One region of the Thermicanus aegyptius DSM 12793 genome, then DNA from elsewhere that is predicted to be linked to it. Evidence: riboswitches for the same ligand, from Rfam matches in the RefSeq annotation. Region 1 holds a riboswitch; the other holds the start of a gene.
What was found. Region 1 has a riboswitch for cobalamin ahead of THEAE_RS0109130 (FecCD family ABC transporter permease). Riboswitches for the same ligand answer to the same signal wherever they lie in the genome.

Region 1 (7,522 bases):
AATCTGCCCCTATTGAGATTCCTCCTCTGCAGGAATTTGTCACAAGTTCCGAGATGGGGGCTCTTACCCTCTTCATCGGAACGGTGCGGGAATGGACCGGAGGAAAGCGGACGCTCTATCTGGAATATCAGGCGTATATCCCCATGGCTTTAAAGAAGATGAAGGAAATCGGTGAAGAGATTCGGGGAAATTGGCCTGGCTCCAGAGTGGCGATCGTTCATCGAGTCGGCTCCTTGCAAATTGGCGAAGCGGCAGTCGTCATCGCGGTAGGCTCCCCCCATCGTGATGCGGCCTTTCTAGGAAGCCGTCATGCCATTGAACGAATCAAAGCGATGGTTCCCATATGGAAAAAAGAAATATGGGAAGATGGTCAGGAATGGATTGGAGATCAACGGGAGATCACATCTTATCCAGAGGGGAGACCGGACATCGATGAATGAAATCATGGGCGATGAAAAGCATGAAAACATGGGGAAGGATCCATCGGAGATGTCTCTTGTGGGTCATTTGACCGAATTAAGAAATCGTCTCATTTATGTTACGATCTATTTTATCATTTCCTTTATCTTAGGTTTTGTTGTTGCTCAGCCGGTAGTAAAATGGTTACAGCCAAGGGATTTGGAGAATTATGCCTTTGGTTTGGCGGATGCGGTCATGGTCTACATGAAAATCGCTTTTATCATCTCCCTGGTCCTCACCTTTCCCTTTCTCTTATATCAAATCTGGGCATTTGTTCGCCCGGGATTAAAAAAGAATGAGCAGGCCATCGCCCTTCGCTTTATCCCCGCCGCCACCTTACTCTTCGTTTTAGGGCTTGGTTTCGGGTATTTTGTCCTTTTTCCCATGATGATTCAATTCATGGTATCCCTTTCCGCCTCGCTAGGGATCACCATGATGTTGGGGATTAATCAATATTTCGAGTTTATGTTTAATATTCTTTTGCCCATCGCCATCATCTTTGAGATGCCGATCGTGGTCATGTTTTTAACCCGCCTTCGCATCTTAAATCCGCTTCGCTTGCGGAAAATGAGAAAGATCGCCTATTTTATACTGATCATCATCGCCATCGTAGTTACCCCTGCGGATTTTGTCTCCGATATGATCGTTACGATTCCGTTAATTCTCCTTTATGAGATAAGTGTTTGGATTTCTTCTTTGGTCTATAAAAAGCAGTTACAAGAAGATCAAGAAGCCGAAAGTCGTTGGGATTAGATTTTCCTTTTTCAATCCGTGACCATGGGCCTGGTTGATGGGAAATGAAGCGTTCAGGATAGAAGGAGGGATTCAATCGTGCGTGTCTTATTCTTTGCAGGTCTGGGTGAAAAAATCGGGAGAGGAGTCGTTGAAGTAGAGCATCGGGAAGGGATGTCCTTAGAGGATTTGCGTCTTTTCATCGCAGAGCGTTTTCCGGAAACGAAGGAGGTACTTTTTCAGGCGATGATGGCGGTGAATCATGAATATGCCCTCCCGCATCAACTTCTTCATCCCGACGATGAGATTGCTTTTATCCCGCCTGTTAGCGGTGGATAAAAGGTATTGCCAAAACGGAAGGGTTCGATATAATGAAGTAGAGGAAATAGTTCCGAACAGGTCACTTGTTTTGCCAAGTGTGAAAAGGGAAGCCGGTGAAAATCCGTCACGGTCCCGCCACTGTGAGCAGCTAGCCCATTCTCGTTTTTTTACCCACTGTGTCTACGGCATGGGAAGGGAGAGAAGAGGGTGATGATCTGCAAGTCAGGAGACCTGCCTGTTTGGTATGATGCACGCAATCCCCTTCGAGGAAAAGGGTAAGCAGCGATGTCTCCCATCCGTCTCTTTCTTTTTCTTCAATATCTAAAGAAAGATATGCTTAAAAAGGACGTTTGCCGCTTACAGGATTTCCTTGGGGAAATCCTTTTTTTGTGCTTCCGTTTCATTTGCTTCGTTTTTATAAAACGTAAGTCACGGGATGGGATAGGGGAGGATAGGGGAAGAAAGATGAGTAAGAAAAAATGGATGGTTATATATGGGGTCATGGGTTGTGCCGGTATCCTTTCTATGGGAATGGCGGCCGCTGTGGGCAGTTCTCCCATTTCCATGGCTTCCGTCTATCAAATATTGGGAGAACATTTTTTTCCCTGGGTGAGAAGCTCCTTTGATCCTACCGTGGATTTAATTGTATGGCAGATCCGCTTTCCCCGCATTCTTCTCTCTTTTTTGGTGGGAGGGGGATTATCCGTAGCCGGGGCCGCTTTTCAAGGTCTTCTTCGAAATCCCCTTGCGGATCCCTATACCTTGGGAGTTTCATCGGGAGCTTCTTTAGGAGCCGTCATCGCCCTTTTTTTTCATATTCCCCCTGCATTTCTAGGAGGGTTCACGCTTCCTTTATTTTCCTTCGCCGGAGCCCTTCTATCCATCCTTCTGATCTATACGATCGCCAATTACGGGATAGGATGGGGGATGGAGAGGCTGATCTTAACGGGAATCATCATCAGCTCTTTCGTGAGTGCTTTCATATCCCTGTTAATCTCCCTAAGCGGGGAAGAGCTGCGACAAATCGTTTTTTGGCTGATGGGCAGTTTTTCTATGCGTGGATGGAAGGAGCTATTACCCATTATACCCATTATTCTGATCGGTTTTTTAATCCTATTATGGAAGGGCAGGGAACTTGACGTGATGGTTCTAGGGGAAGAGGTGGCGAAGACGGTTGGGGTGGAAACCGATCAAGCGAAGCGTTGGATCATCATAGGTGCTTCCTTGGTGACGGCAGCAGGGGTAGCGGTTGCCGGAGTGATTGGCTTTGTCGGGCTAGTCGTCCCTCATTTTATTCGTCTGCTCGCAGGCCCCAGGCATCTGCATCTCCTTCCCTTATCTTTTCTTGGGGGTGGAATTTTTCTCATCGTTTCGGATACAATCGCCCGTACGATCTCAGCACCGAACGAACTTCCCATCGGAGTGGTAACCTCTCTGATTGGGGCTCCTGTCTTTACCTATTTTCTGCTGAGAAAAGAGGAGGGGAGATAGAGTGATGCTCAAGATTAATCAAGCATCGGGGGGATATGGAGAAGAGAAAATGATCCAAGAGGTCTCCTTCCATGTGCGACAGGGAGAGTTTTTTGGAATACTTGGGAGAAATGGAAGCGGAAAGAGCACCCTTTTGCGCCTGCTTGCAGGTCTTATTCCGTTGATGGGAGGGGAGATCCTGCTTCATGGGAGGACGATCTCCTCTTATTCCCGACGGGAAATCTCCCGTCTTGTCGCCTTTCTTCCCCAAGATCATTTTATTCCTTATGGCTACACTGTACGGGAAGTGGTATCCATGGGGCGCTATCCCCACAGGCGTGCTCTGTTCTCTTCCTGGAGTAAAGAGGATGAAAAAATTCTTCAAGAAGTCCTTCATCTGTTTCAATTGCGCGGAATGGAAGATAAGCCTTTTATTCATTTAAGCGGAGGAGAAAAACAACGGGTTATGTTCGCCAGGGTAATGGCGCAAAAGCCGACCCTCCTTCTCCTCGATGAACCTACCAGCCATCTGGACCTTTATTATCAAATGGAGATTCTCCAGGAGCTTTATACCTTAGTGAAGGAAAATGGGCTTACGGTGGTAAGTGTTATGCATGATATTAACCTTGCTTCCCTCTTCTGCGATCATGTTCTTTTATTAAAGGACGGAAAAACGGCTTATATTGGAAGCCCCAACGATGTATTTACTCAAGAGGCGCTAAAAAGGGTCTTCTCTCTCCCCATGTATCCCGTTATGCATCCGGAGAAGAGAAAACTTCAATTCTTATTATAATTGGGTAATAATCCGTAAAACAGGGAAGGATACCAAATAGAAATTCCTTGAATCCGTATAGAACCTAACGTTTTGGAGGAGGATCACATGTTGAAACGCCTTCTATTGGTTATCCTTGCCCTGACCGTGGGAATTCTCTTTATTTTAGTCTCCCCCATCCCCTCCTCATATAAAGGGGAAGGAAGCGCTGCCTTTGGAAAACAAACCTTGTACGTGGGAGCCAGAGGGGGAGATGTTTATGAACTGCAAGGACGGTTGAAGTATCTTGGATATTATACAGGCAAAATAGATGGTGTGTTTGGCTGGCGAACCTATTGGGCAGTAAGGAATTTCCAATATAATTTTGGGATGAAAGTGGACGGAATCGTGGGGAGCAAAACGAAGTATAAGCTTTGGAAGGCAACAAAAAATTGGCGTCCCGGAGGAACCGCTGCCGGCGGAACGCCAACGCGCCGCGTAGCCCGTGTCTCTACCGGAAGTTTTTCAGCAAACGACATCCGCCTTATGGCCAATGCGGTGTATGGAGAAGCCAGAGGCGAGCCGTATGAGGGGCAAGTGGCTGTGGCAGCCGTCATTCTAAATCGAATGGAGCACCCTTCCTTTCCTAAGACACCGGCAGGGGTTATTTTTGAACCGGGTGCTTTTACGGCGGTAGCGGATGGACAGATTTGGCTTACGCCGAATGAAACGGCGAAGAAAGCCGTGCTAGATGCGATTAACGGATGGGACCCATCGGGGGGAGCGATCTATTATTTTAACCCTGCAACCGCCACTTCCGCATGGATTTGGTCCCGCCCACAAATCAAACGAATTGGTAAACATATTTTTTGCAAATAAGCTCTTTTAAAAGCCCCCATGGGGCTTTTTTAATTTTCAACTTTCCCATTTCATGATAAGATGGAGGGGATAAGAGGACAACCGGGAGTGAAAGGGGATTAGAATGAAAAATAGGGTGTTTCAATGGATTATCCTCCTCTTGCTGTTAGGGGGCACAGGATGGGTGGTTTATTATAACTTGGCACAAGCACAGGAAACTATAAAAGTGGGTAAAGAAGCTCCCGATTTTACAATAAAGTTATTACAGGGTGGTAGTTTCACCTTAAGCGAGCAAAGGGGAAAAGGGGTGATTGTAAATTTTTGGGCAACTTATTGTCCTCCTTGTATTCGGGAAATGCCTGCGATAGAGAGGCAATATCAAAAGTATAAGGAACAAGGATTGGTTGTAATAGGAGTTAATACGGGGGAGGGAAGGGTTACCGTTCAGGGATATGTCAATCGTTTGGGAGTGACCTATCCCATCGGATTGGATCCAAATTTTGAAGTGACCAATCTTTATAAGACAGATCCTCTGCCCCGTACGATCTTTATCGATCCGGAAGGAAAGGTGAAGAACGTGATCCTGGGAGAGATGAAAGAAACAACCATAGAAGAAAATATCGCACAAATATTACCGAAATGATGAGTTCATTCCCAAAAAGTCTCCCCAAATTCTCTTTTCTTTGATATAATACCCTATGCTGTATATGTCTCTGTAATGGAGGAAAAGGATGAAACGTACGATCATCTCAATCATCGTTCTGTTGGCATTGGTAGGAGCGACCTTTTACTTTAACACGAGCAAGACGGGGTCGGTGGAGGTGAAACCCATCGTAGGGTATCAAGCCCCTGATTTCACCATTCAAGATATGGAAGGAAATACGCTAAACTTGGCCGACTTGAAGGGCAGGCCGATCTTTATTAATTTCTGGGCTTCCTGGTGTCCCCCTTGCAGAGCGGAGATGCCTCATATTCAAGCGGCCTACGAAAAGTATGGCAATCAGATTCAGTTTGTCATGATCAACACGATTGAAGCGGATACGTTGGAAGATTTAAAAGCGTATATAGCGGAAGCCAAATTAACCTTCCCGGTCTACCTGGATAAGAAAAATCTGGTGAATGACCTGTATCAGGTTCCAGGTTGGCCCACCAGTCTTTTCATCAATAAAAAAGGAATGATCGTGGAGCGATTAACAAGACCGATGACCGCAGAGATGACCGAGTCGCTCATGCAATCGATTTTGAAATGAAAAAAAGGAGACCATCATGATCGATATTCCCCTTCTGATGCTCATCGGCAGTTTTGCGGTGGGGGGCTGGTTGGTTAAGATCCTTTATATCCCCAAGGAAGAGGGAAACGTCCAAATGGACCTCTGGTTTGGAATGGGGTTGATCGGCCTCGCAGGATATAAGCTAACACCTTTGCTGTTCACTCCCACCCTCCTTTTACGCCCTTTTGATCTTTGGATCTTAAATAGTGGGGAGATCGGATTTATTGTCGGGCTGTTCCTAGCCCTCCTTTACTTCCTGTTTAAACACAGGAACAATTGGGGGACAATCAAGGAAGATTGGATTTATTTGATCCTTCTCTTTTCATTCGGTTACACCCTTTATTCTCTTCTTCGCTTTGAGGTTTATGAAGGGCAATATGTCGGTTTATACAGAGGGATTCTTGGCCTTACCTTTCTCCATTTCATGAAATGGAACCGGAACTTAGAAGCCTGGCTTTTGCCCCTTTATGCCGGAGGTCTCCTGTTGATCGAAAGTCTTTCGTTCAGCCGCCTTTTTTGGGGATTTTCTTTTACACAATGGTTGATCATGCTTCTCTTCTTCTTTTATCTCATCTTTTCTTATTTAACGGAAAGGAGGTTGCGCCGTGAGTGAAGTTACCGTTTGGTTAGCCTTCTCCGCAGGGATCATATCTTTTCTCTCTCCCTGCGTTCTTCCTCTTTATCCCTCTTTTCTTTCATATATCTCGGGGGTTTCGGTGGCTGATTTAAAAGAAGGAGATAAAACGGGAATTCGTAAGCAGGTTTTGCTTCATACCCTCTTTTTTGTCACGGGCCTCTCCCTGATCTATGTGATGATGGGCTTTGGGGCTTCCCTTATCGGGGATCTCTTTCAAACGTATAATGGCCTCATACGCCAAATCGGCGCAATATTCATCATCATGATGGGGCTTGTCTTGATCGGGTGGTTAAAATTCGATTTTCTTATGCGTGAACATCGCTGGGAGATCAGGAATAAGCCCGCCGGATATTTAGGTTCTTTCTTTATTGGATTTAGCTTTGCAGCCGGGTGGACTCCCTGTATCGGACCGATTTTGGGGTCCATCCTTGCTTTGGGAGCAACCCAACCGGATTTAGCCCTCTATTATACTCTCTTTTATTCCATAGGATTTTCTATTCCATTCATCCTTCTCGCTTTCTTCATCGGAACCACACGGGCGATCTTGAAATATTCTAACTTGATTGCAAAAGTCGGTGGCGGGTTGATGATTTTAATGGGAATCCTCCTGTTCACCGATCAGATGAGTAAGATCACCATCTTCCTGACGAAGATCTTCGGCACCTCGTGGTTTTGATTAATTTCTAGAAGATTGGAAGGCCCCGTTTTCTTAGAGCGGGGTCTTTTTACATCTCTCCGATTTACCATATTTACCAATATTGGAATATATATGAGAGCAAAAACGAATGTTCTCTTTTTTTTGCTTTTGAGTATAATAAGGATAAGGAATAGGAACAAATATTCCTGTGAGAGTGCCTGTGAGAGTGGAGGAAGAGGAATGGCAGCACGAGTCATCTTTTTAGCCGATATGGAATCTTTTTTTGCCTCGGTGGAAGTGGCGGCAGAACCGGCCTTGCGGGGAAGGCCTGTAGTGGTGGCAGGAGATCCGGAGAGGCGGCATGGGATTATTTTAGCTGCTACCCC
Region 2 (7,522 bases), 560 kb from region 1:
GCGACAGGCAGGTCCAAAGAGGAGCCTTCCTTCTTCATGTCGGCAGGGGCTAAATTGGTCGTAATGCGAAGGAGCGGGAACTCAAACCGACTATTGCGTATGGCGGAGCGCACCCTCTCCCTCGATTCACGGATGGCGCTGTCGGGAAGTCCTACCAGATCGAAGGTGGGCAATCCGTTGCTCAAATCGATTTCTACCTCAATGAGGTGTCCGTCCACCCCATATACGGTTGCTCCATATACCCGAGCGTACACTTGATGCATTCTCCTTATCTACTCAATATCACAACATGTCGCATGGATTACTCCTATCCTCATTCGTATTCTACATCTATCGTCTAAATCCTTTTATGAGTTCCCAAAAATCACCCTTTTCCTTAGAACCGATTCAGGTTAGCGTCCCAGCAGGAAGAGAGTGGAAGAGAGAAAGAGGATAAAGAAATTGGCCACCCCATACATGAGGTGAACCGTTTCGACGATGTGAGAAGGCCGAAGCGGATGAAGCGGCTCTCCCAGGTAGGCACGGAAAGATTCCACTCCTTGATAGCGATTGAATCCCCCTAAACGGATCCCTAATGCGCCCGCCACCCCGGCTTCAGGAATCCCACTGTTGGGACTGGGATGCTTGCCGGCATCGCGCCACATGGTTCGCCAAGCCCCCACGGCATCAAGGCGGTAAACGAAAGAGAGAAGTACAATCAGGATCCCGGTGATGCGGGCAGGGATGATATTGAGCACGTCATCCAATCGCGCCGAAGCCCAGCCTAAGTTTTGGTACCGTTCGTTTTTATACCCCACCATCGAATCGAGGGTATTGGCGGCTCGATAGGCTAGGGCGAACGGCGCACCACCCACTGCGGCATAAAAAAGGGGGGAAATGATGGCATCCACGATATTCTCCGCCACCGTCTCCACAGCTCCGCGAACCACCTCTTTCTCCTCCAAGTGTTCCGTATCCCTTCCCACAATCATGGATAAAGAAGCGCGCGCATGCCGCAGATTTCCTTCCCTCAGCTTGTCATACACCTCCATCGCCGCATCCGCCAATCCTTTGGAGGCGATGGTCGTCGAGATGAGCCAAATCTCCAGGAGTTCGGAAAGCCAGGGATGAATCATCTTTAATCCCGTAATGAGCCCCCAAGCAATCCCCCCGCTTCCTCCAACCAAACATAGAGGATAAAGAAGGCCAATCCGGCGAAGCGCCTTCTCCGATGAAGCCATTCTCCTCAAAAACGGTTCCATGCGGCGAATGATGTTTCCCATGATTACCACCGGATGAGGAATGAAACGCGGATCTCCAATCCCACGATCCACCAGATAGGCGAGGAGAAGTTTCAAAGAGAGCATCATCTCGCCAAAGCCTCCTTAATGGCGGCATAGACCGCCTTGCCCACTCCATCTCCCAACGTCGTCGCCGTCCCGGCGAAATGATGTGGATACTCTTCCCCCTTCCCGCCCTGGACCGCCAAAACGATGGAATCCGTCGTGGTTCCCGTGGCGATTTCTCCATCTACGGTACGTACTCCCAAATCCTGCAACAGGGCGCACTTTGCCTCTGTGGCCGTCATGATGAGATTGATCATGGCTGCCTCGGTAAGCGATGCTTGCAAAAAGAGAAAAAGGTTGATGGTACCGCTAAGGTAACTGGAAAAAAGAGACTTCACTTTCCCCACCCGTCCCGTATTAGAAAGGCCTGCCGTGGCGCAGACGACCAACCGGTACTGATCACCCACCCTCTCGATCACCGAGGTTCGCTCCAAATTGGCTGCGGTAAGAAGAACCACCGTGCCTTCCTCCTCAAATCCCCAGGTGGCAAGGCGCTCCTTCACCCACTCCTCGGGGTTGTCGCTGTGATAAGAAAGCGGAACCTTTCCATTAATAAAGCGACTTATCTGTCGCAGCCCACCTCCCCAGAGTGCAGAACTCAGGGTGGTCATGGTCTCACCGCTTTCCACCAAAAGGTAATCGGGATGTAACTGAAAGGTAAGGGTGGGCCAAAAAGAAGGGGAGTACATGTAACGATCTGTTCCATTCCCATGCTTCAACCAAAACGTGTTCATCCCCTTTGCTCCCCTTTAAGACGCAGAGGGAGCCCGGCCACTACCCATGTCACTTCATCGGAGACGGACGCCACCCTTTGGTTTAATTCCCCTAAGAGATCGGCATACCATCTCCCCAGAGGGGAGAGCGCTACACCGCCGAGACCGATCTCATCGGAGACGATAAGCCAATTCTGATCTCTCCCCTTGATCACTTCGAGAAAACGGGAGATGTCCTCTATGATTCTTTCGTTATGCCTGGCTCCGCGCCATTCCGCTTCCGGAATGGGGGACAACCGATTGCTTAACCAAGCGGAGAGGGAATCCAATAAGACCACCCGATCCCCTTCTGTGATGGATGAGATTCGTTTTAAATCGAGAGGCTCTTCCATCACTCGCCAAGAAAGGGGACGCCGCGCTTGATGAAGACGAATCCGTTCTTTCATCTCCTCATCCATGCAAACGTTGGTCGCCACATAAGAAACCGGCCCCCCATCTCCTTGAGCCAACTCCTCAGCCACCCGGCTCTTTCCGGAACGAATCCCGCCTAACACCAGATGAATGGTCATCTTTCTCCCTCCCCTTGTTTTACAAAAAGGACCGGAGCCTGTTCGGATCCTACCCGCGAAAGGAGAAGATCCCGCGCCCGTGCCATCTCCTCCATCAATCGTGCATTCTCCGTCCGCGTGCGAACCGCAATGCGAAAATGGAATGGGGTTAATCCCACATACGAAGAGGCATTGCGGATGAGAATGCCCCGCTTTCCCAAAACCTCCTGCAGGTCCGTCACCGTAAAAGGATCCAGAATACGCACCAAGAGGTAATTGGCGGCGGAGGGATAGACCCTCCACCCCAGCCGTTCCGTAATCGCCTCGTTAAGAAAGCTCCTCTCCTGCTGAATCAACACGCGCGTTTGTTCCACATACTCCTTCTCGTCAAGACAAGCCAGTCCCACTTCCTGTGCAAGGAGATTGACACTCCAGGGCACCTGAAAACTCTCCAGCCGACGGATCATGTGGGGTGAAGCCAAAGCATATCCTAAGCGTAATCCGGGAATGGCATAGATCTTCGTCAGGGATCGGAGCAAGAGAAAATAAGAATCGTGGCGGAGAAAGGGAAGGAGGGTCGCCTGCTCCTGATCAGGAAGAAAGTCGATAAAGGCTTCATCCAACACGCAGAGAATCTGTCGCGCTTTACTCCATGCGAATAGATGAAGCAATTCTTCCCGTGCATACACACTGCCCGTCGGATTATTGGGAGTGCCCAGGAGGATCAGGTCACACTCCTCAAATCGGGCCAGCATCTCTTGAAGATGCGGGCGGTATTCATTTTCCTCCGCAGCCACATAGCGGACGATTTCCACCCCGTAGATCCTCGCCATCCGCTCATATTCAACGAAAGAGGGGGATAGGAGCCCCACCCTCCGAGGACGGAACGCTTGGAAGAGAAGAGAGAGCAGTTCTGCCGCTCCATTCCCGACGAGAATAAAGTCCTCTTCCATGTGGTGCAAAGAAGATAATTTACGGGTTAAAGCCCGTTTCCCCGGATCTGGGTAACGATCAATCCTCCCCATGGCCTGTTCCATCGTTTTATATACCGTAGGGGGTGGTCCCATGGGATTGATGTTGGCACTGAAGTCGAGGAACTGGTCCGGATGAAACGGGAATTTCTCCGCCGCGCTCACCCGATCCCCCCCATGGCCATATTTCTCCAACCGACCCTCTTCGAGGTTCATCCTCGTCACTATCCTTTCCACTTGAACCTCCACTCACATCATCGATCACTCACTTAAAGACGTCCGGATAAACATCTTTCGCGATCTCCTCCAAGGCATCCATGAGACGAGGGCCAGGGCGTGAAACGGTATCCTGATTCAATTGGTAGATTTCTCCATTCTTAACCGCCGGAACTTCCTTCCAGGCCGGACGCTTCTTCACTTCTTCTACGGCATTGGGTACATAATCATAAGTTAACAAAATGACATCCGGTTTGGCCGCCACCGCCTGCTCCTCCGTCCACTTCGGCCAACCTTCCTGATCGGCGGCCACATTGATGGCTCCCGCCGCTTCGAGAAGCTCATTCATAAAAGTTCCCTTTCCGGTGGTATAAAGTTCCGGGGGAGCAGAAATCTCCACCCATACTTTTTTCTTTTTATCGGCTGGGATCGTTTTCGCTTTCTCCACCACCGCCCGGTAACGTTCCTGCATGCCTTTAATCACTTCTTCTCCTTTATCGGAAGTGCCCGTCACTTTCGCCAAAAGTCGAATAGATTCATAGACCTGATTCAGAGAAGTCGCGTCGTTCACCACCAAAACGTTTAACCCCGCTTCCCGCATCTTGGCCACCTGATCCACTTGTCCCGTCACATGCCACTGGTTGGCCAGCACAAGATCGGGATGGAGGGAGACCACTTTCTCAAGATCTACATTCATGTCGCCCACTTTCTCTTTGTTCTTTACCTCTTCCGGATAATTATCATTGCTCGTCACCCCTACGATTTGATCCCCGTATCCCAACGCATAAATAATCTCTGTATTGCTGGGAATGAGGGAGATGATCCGCTCAGGGGCTTTTTCCACCGTAATCTCTTTGCCCGTCCCATCCTTGACGGTCACAGGGAAGGCATTCTCTTTCGTTGGGTTGTTTTCCGTGGGGGCGGTCGTCTGTGGATTCGAAAGTTGACCGGATGCGCTCTGTTCCGGTTTCCCTTGATCGGCACTGCACCCGATCATGCCCATCATGACTAGCGACAAGATAAGCAGGAACAGGCTTAATTTACGAAAGATCGACTGTTTCATTTTTTCCCCTTCCTTTTTACTGGTCTATTGGTCCATAAACATTTTTATAAGGACAGCAGAATCGATTCCCTTTTCTTTCTATCCCACCTCCATCCTCGAGTTTCCCTTCATGGCGGCATGAAAAAGGAGACTTCCCCTTCAGGAAATCTCCTTTTGCAAACGGATTTCGATACAAAGCTATGTATCTTCTCTGCCGTTGCCCTTTTCCTCGAAGGGAACTTGCCGTTCTTTTAGGCAGGTCTCCTGGCTTGCAGTTCCTCGATTCGTTCACCTTCCCATGCACGACGGTACACAGTGGCTGCCTTTCGGCCTAAACGTCTCTCCCTGCTTACAGTGGCGGGACCGCGCCGGATTTCCACCGGACTTCCCTATTAACACTTAGCGAGTCAACTAAGTGACCTAAAAGAGATATGAAGTTGATCTAAGCTTAATTATAGTAAAAAACCGGAATGAATCAACCGTCTTAGGATCTAAACAGGATCAAAATTTACATCATTCATCCTTACTTTACTCCTCTTTCTTTCTGACCACCAATACCGGGCATCTCGTCTGATGTATCACCCCGTAACTAACACTTCCCAAAAGTGAACCTCTTAATGGCCCCATCCCCCTCGCCCCCATCACGATGTAATCCGCCTTCCACTGATCCGCAGCCTCCACGATTTTCTCTGCAGGGTTGCCCATCTCCACAACCTTTTCATAGGGGATGTGGGCTTCTTCCAAAAGGGACAGATAAGGAGTCATCACCGCCTCTCCCAATTCCTCGGCATAGGAACGTATTTCTTCTTTGGAGAAAAAGATCTTGGTATGGGCGGTATCGAAACTGGGCTGTACGTTCATGATAAGAACCTTGGCGGCAAAAGCCTTGGCCAGTTTCATTCCTTCCTGCAGCGCCTCTTTGGAATGGTCAGATCCATCTACCGGAACCAGAATCACCATCTTGAACATCGCCTCCCCTTCCGGCCTTTATCCAATCTGTATGATAACTTCGACGGAGGGAGGCGATTCCCCTTCCTTGCCGGGCTAGAAAAATAAAATCACACAAAACATTTTCATGATATCGTTTTCATTTTTATTATGATATAATAGAGAATAGTACAATAATTCTGTTACATAGAAAGGGAAAAGAAATGGCAGGTTATCGGCAAAAGCCCCCAATCCACAGGAGGGAAAAAGATGAACCCCCAGTTATCCTTTCATTCAGCCAGAGAAATGCATAAGAAGATCGATGAATTGGCCAATCTTTGGAGGACCTATGTTTTGGAAAACCATGACCCAGGACCCATACGACAAGATGTTCTGGAATCGTGGAAGCGGAGTGAACAATTCGGCGTAAGCCCAAAACAGAAAAGGACCTCGATCGTATGGACCGATGAAGAGATAAAAGAATGGACTCGGAAATCAAATTTCTATAAGATTTCTTATCCCATCTTGCAACACCTAACCTCTCAAATCAAGGGAACCGGTCACATGGTGGCGTTAACCGACCATCATGGGCGAATCGTCTATTTGGAAGGGGACCAACCGATTTTAAAAAAGGGGGAAGAGATTCATTTCCTTCGCGGGGCCGATTGGAGCGAGAAGACGGCAGGCACGAACGCCATCGGAACATCCCTCGCGCTCTCCCACCCCATCCAAATTTTCTCCTATGAGCATTTTAGCGAAGGCTTCCATCCCTGGACCTGCGCTTCCGCTCCCATCCGCGACCCGTTTACCGGGGAACTACTGGGTGCCATCGATCTGACCGGGCCCACCGAGTTTGGGCAGCCCCATACGTTGGGAATCGCCACGATGACCGCTTCCATCATACAACAGGGATATAAAGAAATCTCCCAAAAGAATTATCATCTCCTGCATGATCATTTTTTTAAAACGTTGCAGCTCTATAAAAATGACCCCCTGATGGTGCTCAGCTCTACGCTGCAGGTGATCGATGCTTCGGAGAAAGCCTTTGCCTTATTTCAGATGCAGGATCTCCATACCTTTTGGTCCCTTCCCGGAATGGACGGACTAAGGGAAGCCCTCCTTCAACAACGGGAAAGCAAAACCGAGATCGAACTATCCTCTCGTTCGTTAAAAATCATCTCCCAACTTCTCATGACGGATGGGAAGAAAATAGGGTACCTCCTCCATCTAAAGCGGTCGGAAAGAAAGCCGATTCCCCGCCTTATCCCGGAAGACCCGTGGGAGGAATTGATCGGGCAATCCCAGGTAATGAAAGAACTGATCCAAAAAGGCAGAAAAGTCTCTCCCACCAATGTTCCCGTCCTCTTAACCGGGGAAAGCGGTACGGGAAAGGAGAGGTTCGCCCAGGCGATTCATCGGTCCAGCCTCCGCCATAAAGGACCTTTTGTCGCCATCAACTGCGGGGCCATTCCCAAAGAACTGATGGCCAGCGAACTCTTCGGTTATGAGCCGGGAACCTTTACAGGAGGGAACCCGAAAGGGAAGGCCGGAAAATTCGAAGAGGCGAATGGAGGGACCCTCTTCCTGGATGAAATCGGAGAGATGCCTCTGGACCTGCAAATCTATCTGTTGCGGGTATTGCAAGAGAAGGAAGTTATACGGCTCGGTTCCTCCAAACCGATCCAGGTGGATGTTCGGATCCTGGCCGCCACCAACCGAAATTTGGAGGAAATGGTGACGAAAGGGCTATTCCGGGCAGATCTCTACTTTCGCCTAAACG

Region 2: another riboswitch for cobalamin. It lies ahead of THEAE_RS0112000 (ABC transporter substrate-binding protein); the one in region 1 lies ahead of THEAE_RS0109130 (FecCD family ABC transporter permease).

Annotation. Positions count from the first base shown of each region.
Region 1 is NZ_KI783301.1:1,698,950-1,706,471, forward strand. Features, by position in the region: gene THEAE_RS0109115 (molybdenum cofactor biosynthesis protein MoaE) at 1-440, shown strand, start outside; gene tatC (twin-arginine translocase subunit TatC) at 433-1,212, shown strand; gene moaD (molybdopterin converting factor subunit 1) at 1,291-1,530, shown strand; cobalamin riboswitch at 1,572-1,765, shown strand; gene THEAE_RS0109130 (FecCD family ABC transporter permease) at 1,978-3,003, shown strand; gene THEAE_RS20545 (ABC transporter ATP-binding protein) at 3,008-3,775, shown strand; gene sleB (spore cortex-lytic enzyme) at 3,863-4,612, shown strand; gene resA (thiol-disulfide oxidoreductase ResA) at 4,716-5,234, shown strand; gene THEAE_RS20550 (TlpA family protein disulfide reductase) at 5,323-5,841, shown strand; gene THEAE_RS0109155 (hypothetical protein) at 5,858-6,475, shown strand; gene THEAE_RS0109160 (cytochrome c biogenesis CcdA family protein) at 6,468-7,175, shown strand; gene THEAE_RS0109165 (DNA polymerase IV) at 7,377-7,522, shown strand, end outside.
Region 2 is NZ_KI783301.1:2,258,139-2,265,660, forward strand. Features, by position in the region: gene THEAE_RS20840 (YifB family Mg chelatase-like AAA ATPase) at 1-263, opposite strand, end outside; gene cbiB (adenosylcobinamide-phosphate synthase CbiB) at 393-1,349, opposite strand; gene THEAE_RS20845 (adenosylcobinamide amidohydrolase) at 1,346-2,059, opposite strand; gene cobU (bifunctional adenosylcobinamide kinase/adenosylcobinamide-phosphate guanylyltransferase) at 2,056-2,607, opposite strand; gene cobD (threonine-phosphate decarboxylase CobD) at 2,604-3,794, opposite strand; gene THEAE_RS0112000 (ABC transporter substrate-binding protein) at 3,823-4,836, opposite strand; cobalamin riboswitch at 5,053-5,254, opposite strand; gene THEAE_RS0112005 (universal stress protein) at 5,344-5,784, opposite strand; gene THEAE_RS0112010 (sigma-54-dependent Fis family transcriptional regulator) at 6,013-7,522, shown strand, end outside.